3 regions of the Brevibacillus halotolerans genome follow, and region 1 is predicted to be linked to each of the others. Evidence: riboswitches for the same ligand, from Rfam matches in the RefSeq annotation. Region 1 holds a riboswitch; each other region holds the start of a gene.
What was found. A riboswitch is a leader RNA that binds a small molecule or an ion and turns the genes downstream of it on or off. The one in region 1 is predicted to bind cobalamin.
Positions count from the first base shown of each region.

Region 2: it holds a riboswitch for cobalamin, as region 1 does, so the genes downstream of both, nrdI (class Ib ribonucleoside-diphosphate reductase assembly flavoprotein NrdI) here and O0550_RS15960 (FecCD family ABC transporter permease) in region 1, are expected to answer to the same signal.
Region 3: it holds a riboswitch for cobalamin, as region 1 does, so the genes downstream of both, O0550_RS17300 (hypothetical protein) here and O0550_RS15960 (FecCD family ABC transporter permease) in region 1, are expected to answer to the same signal.

Region 1 covers NZ_JAPTNK010000012.1:144,928-147,132, forward strand. Annotated here, with positions in the region: gene O0550_RS15960 (FecCD family ABC transporter permease) at 1-945, opposite strand, end outside; cobalamin riboswitch at 1,196-1,392, opposite strand; gene O0550_RS15965 (DUF421 domain-containing protein) at 1,793-2,205, opposite strand, start outside.
Region 2 covers NZ_JAPTNK010000007.1:199,723-201,927, forward strand. Annotated here, with positions in the region: gene nrdE (class 1b ribonucleoside-diphosphate reductase subunit alpha) at 1-447, opposite strand, end outside; gene nrdI (class Ib ribonucleoside-diphosphate reductase assembly flavoprotein NrdI) at 413-838, opposite strand; cobalamin riboswitch at 1,038-1,234, opposite strand; gene xerS (tyrosine recombinase XerS) at 1,724-2,205, shown strand, end outside.
Region 3 covers NZ_JAPTNK010000014.1:102,673-104,877, reverse strand. Annotated here, with positions in the region: gene O0550_RS17305 (serine hydrolase domain-containing protein) at 1-236, opposite strand, end outside; cobalamin riboswitch at 536-732, shown strand; gene O0550_RS17300 (hypothetical protein) at 901-1,125, shown strand; gene mmgD (citrate synthase) at 1,122-2,205, shown strand, end outside.

The sequences.
Region 1 (2,205 bases):
ACAGGCACAAAGAGGGATTAGTCTCCTATGATCAGAACCCACCCACAAGCGAAAGATATGGGGTAACATTAAACCAACAAAGCCAATGCTACCGCTTACAGCAACCAGTAAGCCTGTAACGAGAGAAATCGTAATCAGTAGAATCTTACGCATATTTTCTGGATGTAGACCAAGTAGCGTAGAGGTTTCTTCCCCTAGGATCAACAAATTTAGATTGCGTGCATTTACCCATAAAAATATAAAGAACGAAAGTACTGCAATCGTTGGCAATACAAGTGACTCCCACTTGGCACGAGTGAAGCTTCCCATCATCCAGTACAGCACACTTGAAAGGCTTTCCGCTCTTGGTGCCAGCATAATAAAAAAACTAGTAAGCGCTGACAACATAATAGACACAGCTATTCCAGCTAACAAGAGACGTATTAGCTGCACCCTTCCGCCAACCAAAGACAAAAGAAACACCAATATAACGGAAGCCAAAGCACCTAAAAAGGCCGCTAAAGAAAGCGCATACGAACCAAATACTCCCAAACTACCAAATAACAGCACTGCTGTTGCTCCCACCGATGCCCCTGATGATACGCCTAAGATATATGGATCAGCTAAAGGATTACGAATCAATGCCTGAATCGCTATCCCAACAATAGACAGCCCGGCACCTACAACCGCAGATAATAAAACACGTGGCAGTCGAATATCCCAAACAATATGCATCTGCGCGTTAGACACGTCTGTCCCTACCCATTGTTGTACAAAAGGAACATGTGAGCCTATGACCTTCCAAACGATAACTGGGTCTATTTGTACTGGTCCCAGCATGATTGCAACCGTCAGCGATAAAAATAATACCACGCCGCTTCCCATCAATTTCGCTATCCAATTTTTTGTATATTGCGTACCGATGCTGTTTACTGACCTTGGGGCTGTCGTGGCGGTTTGTTGCATGCTTCTCCCCCCTATGTAAAACAAAGTAACGAAATGAAATTACTAACTCGGTGACCACCCAAGCTTCAAGTGCAGGTGGCACCGTAATTGGACCTCTACGCCCCGCTAACATGTTATTCCTTAAAGATTCGCACAAAAAAGCATCCGTTCCAAAAGGAGACAGATGCTTGGGTTTTTGGACAAATCAATTCCTATAGGTGTATGTACACTATCATCATACGACCTACCCAAACACCTGCCCATCCTCGTGGGAGTGTTACATCTTACGGCAGGTCTCCTGGCTCATGAATCCTCGCAAGCATCCTCCCTTCCCATTCTCTGCAAAAGTGAACAGTGGTGTATCGGATGTTGCTCCTCATTTACAGTGGCGGGACCGCATCGGATTTTCACCGAACTTCCCTTTTAAGTCTGATCCTGAAATCAAACACCGTAACATGGCTATAAATCAGTTGTAATTGTTTGTGAGTGTAACACGATTTGGTGGAACATGGCAAGGTAATGGTGAATTTGTGATAGGTTTGTAAGAACTTTGTAAAATATTTACGTAATGTTTGTAGTTTAGTAGTAATCGGTCCAGTTGTTTGTTCACATAATGTTAATTATGTTATTTAATTTATACCAAAATTTCTTTCTTTCTCATTTTATACCACTCTTCGTTTCTATCTTTCCTTGAATGTAATAGAAAGGCAAAAAAGCTATCCAATTCAGGATAGCTTACCTTCCCAATCAAATTTCCCCCTGCCATTACCAAGTTCCTGTCATGTAGCCTAAGCATTAGCCTCTTGATAATTTTAGTAACTTGTCTGGACAAAGTTTCTATTATAAAGGCTTCTGTATCGATCCCTTATTAGCTCTGTAAAAAAGGTTTTACCTCTTCTATTATTTTTTTTAAGCTTTGAGCCCCCTTTTCATATTCCTTTTTAGCCATGTTATTTTTTGTTTCAAGTGAAAAAGTCTCCAAATCTGCTTGGCATTTTTTCAACGTAGACAACGTCAATGGTTTTTCCTGAGGGACTGGTACAGTAATCTGGTCATCATATAAATCTACATTCAATTGCCCATAACTATCTACTTGTCCTATATAAACGTTTTCCAATGGTATTCCCATCTTATTGAGAGTTGTGTGGAGCCATCTTTTCGACAATCCTGTGGTTGCTAAAGGCTCTAACATGACATTCCCATCCAAAATGACCGTTTGAGGCTCTCGGCTTGGAGCTCCTTGGATATTCAGATCTTTGGCAGTAAGCGGTTGATTTTCTT
Region 2 (2,205 bases), on a different contig from region 1:
CCCGCGACGTTTTTTACCTGCATTCAAGAAGGTAGGAGTAGCAGGCTGATATTCTTGTGAGATTAACAGGTCTGCATATTGCAGTGCTTTTTCGCTATCCCCTTTTGCTAGGAACAAGGAAACTACAGCAATTCGATCCTCGTAACGTTCAAGGAATTTGCTTCCATCGTTCGTTTTCATCGCATAATTATTATAAAACTTGAATGCACTCATGAAGGATGGGAAGCGGAATTTTTTATCATATAAATAGCGATAGACCCGTTCGATATCGGCGAATTCATAGCCTTCAAACACTTCAGCTTCATAGTAGTCATTTTCAATTAAATAGTTAATCTTCTCACGTAAGTTATGGAAAAAGACCGTATTCTGATTTACGAAATCAACGAAATAGCTCTTCGCTGCCTCTAAATCTTTATGAAACTGAAATTTCCCGTCTTTCTTCACCATAATTTCGTTGTTCAACGTGATCCATTGTGGTAGTTGCGTGGACAAAGTGAAATACCTCCTGCTTAAAAGTTTCTACATCTCGTTTGGTACCGCTCAATTCAAATTTCATGACCAATGGTACATTGTATTGTTCGGCTATCTGGTCAGCTGCAAGTCCGTAGCGAGTCCCCCAATTCATGTTCCCGCTAGTTGCAACTCCCTTCATCCATTGAGAGTGTTGCGTTAGAAATTGTCGTGTCGTTTCAGGAACTTGTCCAAATCCCGTTGTATATGTAATCAGAATGAAAGGTTCGTTTATGACGATATCATCGGAAATTTGTATACAGCGAAAATCTAGTTTTTGGACAAAGCGTTTCACATTTCCTGTTTTGGAATCATATACGATCAGCATCGATACACCCCCCTTTCATGTATAAAGGACATAAGATGGTAGCCAAGCTGACTGCTGATAAATGCCGCTTTTTGCCAACATAAAAAGCTCATCCCTTCATGGGTGAGCTTTAAAACGGCACAACAAAGAAAGAATAGCAAAGCAAATAGCCGCTACTATTTAATCCCCGTACCGTTTCAACTTCCCACTCCCCGAAGATGCGAAACTAAGAGAATGGGCAGGTCTACTGACTTGTGTTTCACTTTACTTTGAGCCCTTCCCATATAAGTCGCCTGAGACATGCTTATACAGTGGTTTTGCTCATTTCATCCACACTTACAGTTGCGGGGACAGCTCTGGAATTTCACCAGATTCCCTATTAAGTCGCAAAATGACACCTAATTCTCGGCGGTAAAGTAACTTTTTATCAGTATGTAGTATATAACATTCATATGAGACACTAAATGTAGTCTTGTCACCTAGCATACAATGTTTCTATCAAAAGAGCAAGATACAAAATGCCTACGAGTTAAATTAAAACTCGACTCATAAATTGACAGAAAAACAGGCTAGATTTCATGCAAAACTGCCTCTTTTATATGTTTTTCCAGCTCATAATTACACTCCTATTCTTGTATAACAGAGCATCAGCTCAGACTGTTACAGCATATCTAGTAACGTAACTATTACTGGGAAACTCATAACTAGACCTCGACAAACAGGCGTAGGGGCTAACACAATTAACCATATTTAGCTTGTTTCATAAGAACGAATGTTCTATACTTAAGTAAGCTATCTACATCCCTTACAGATATATCATTGTACCAGTATAAAGTCATTTTGATAACATGTTTATATGTATTTATTTTAATAGACGAAGTTGAGCAAAGGATGGTGGTCATTCTCATGTCTATTACAAAACAACGGGATTCCTTGCAACTCCTTGAGAAAATCCCTTCTTTTCCTTGGTTTGTTGAAAAATATGTGGATCACAAAAGATCAAAGCGCGCTTCGGTCTCCACTTTACTCGGCTACCTACGTGATTTTGAGTTCTTTTTTCGTTGGCTAATGGCAGAGGGACTTTCCACCGCCCAGGAAATGAGCGAAATTACACTCGATGAATTAGAGGGACTACGTAAAGAAACCGTCGAAGCCTATCTTCTCTACTTACAGGACTCTCACTTATTTGAGCGTTCGCTGCTATTAACAAAACCCACTAAAAGTGCAAAAAAGGAATACAGTGATTTGACAATATCTCGCAAGCTGTCAAGTTTAAAATCCCTGTTTTACTATTTATCTGCCCTCTCAGAGGATGAACACGGTGAATCTTACTTGAAGCGAAACGTCATGGCAAAAATTGAGTTACATGTAGAAGAGGTTACACCGCT
Region 3 (2,205 bases), on a different contig from region 1:
GGCAACTCTTTTTGTAATGTATCAAAATGGAAAACAGGCTGCGATGCTTCTATAGCGCGACTTGGAAAAATATTGTCCATGCTCTGAAAATTATAGCTAAGCTTATCCTTATTCAGCACGTGAATAATGTTCCAATTCCGAATTACTGCCCATATGAGGAGAAGTAATATAGCAGCAACAACGATACTTATGCTATACCACCATATTTTCTTTTTCGATAGTTGTTTACTCTTCAAGAAATACCCTCCTTTATTTACCTAATTATGGTATTTCATTTGATTATAAGATAGCGGGATATTCTTGTTCAATATATTGGGTTTTTATCCTGTTTTTAGAATATGAGGACTTATGATTTTACATTCATTCGTTTATTGCTAAACAGAACATGAAGCGGCTATTGGTTATTTTTTGTTTAGAGAGTGTATATACATGTACAAGAAGTTCAACATGATAATATCAAAGCAATAAAGTCACTACAGATATAAAATTAATAATTGTAATTTTTTAGACTATTTGTTATGTTTAAGCTGAAAATCAAATAGGTGTAGAAACAGGTGCAGATAACCTTCGTTATTTGCTTAAAAGGGAAGTTCGGTTAGAATCCGACGCTGTCCCGCAACTGTAAATGAGAGCTATTCGAAAAAATGCCACTGTTTTCATTCAAATGAAAATGGGAAGGTTCGAATCGCGATGATCATGAGCCAGGAGACCTGCCTGTTTTAGCACACACATCAGTTCCTACGAGGATAGGAGGTGTTACGTGCGAGCGATGAAACATGTGGTATTTTAAGATTTTTACATGTTTATTTGAGTTTTTCGCTTTCGCCCATTAACAACAACTTTCTTTTAGGAAGTTGTTTTTTTGCGTGTTGCGCTGCTTTGAAGTCTAGGAGGGATTTTTTGTTTGGGACAGTAGGATATTTCAGAAATTATTTCAACACAGCAATCATGAACAATCTAAGTTTAGAAAGTCCTAATTCGCTAGAAGTCATTTATGGTCTATTAGGGAATGAAATCAAGCGACAAGACGTTACAGAGGAAGTCAAAACAGATTACTATCGCAACCTTGAAAAAGCCTACAAGCTAACCAAAGAACAGTTATTTGGAATGGAGGAAGAAGAATGAACGAGCTTGAAAAATTTTCTCCTGGGCTAGACGGTGTGGTGGCTACAGAAACAAGCATTTCCTACCTTGATACCATACAAGAGGAAATCGTGATTCGGGGTTACGATCTGATTGAGCTTTCTAAATCCGTTAGCTATGTCGATATTATTCATCTTTTACTGGAGGGACGGCTTCCCGATCAGGCAGAGAAAAACTCTTTGGAAACAAGCATGCTAGAGCGAGATGAATTGCCTAGTGCGGTGTTTGAGGTTTTAAAGCTGTTGCCTGAGCAGACACACGCTATGGATGGCCTGCGAACAGGAATTTCCGTTCTGGGAGGGTATGATCATCGAATTGACGATCGCTCCATGCTTGTTAATAAGGAGCGGGCTTATCGGTTATTAGGTCAAGTTCCTAGCATAGTGGCTAATAGTTATCGGATTCTGACCAAAAAGGAGCCATTCCATCCAGACAAAAATGTACCGTATAGTGCTAACTTTTTCTATATGGTCACCGGGAGAAAGCCATCGCCGATTGAGGAAAAAATATTTGATCTGTCTTTGCTTTTGTACAGCGAGCATGAGATGCCGAATTCCACGTTTACAGCAAGGGTCATCGCTTCTACGCAATCGGATTTGTACGGAGCTTTGACGGGGGCGGTTGCTTCCTTGAAGGGTAGTCTTCATGGGGGAGCAAATGAGGCTGTTATGCACTTATTGCTAGAGGCAGGGACAATTTCCAAGTTCGAGGAGATGTTACGTACCAAGCTGTCCAACAAAGAAAAGATAATGGGATTTGGTCACCGGGTCTATATGAAAAAAATGGACCCGAGAGCGACAATGATGAAAGGAGCCTTACAGCAGCTATGTCATATAAAAGGGGACGATCTTTTATACCACATGTGTGAATCCGGTGAGAGGATTATGGAGAGGGAAAAGGGACTTTACCCGAATTTGGACTACTATGCAGCGCCTGTGTATTGGATGCTTGGGATTCCTATTCCATTGTATACACCTATCTTTTTCGCTGCGAGAACAGCAGGAATTTGCGCACATGTTCTTGAACAGCACGCACAAAATCGTCTATTCCGGCCACGTGTAA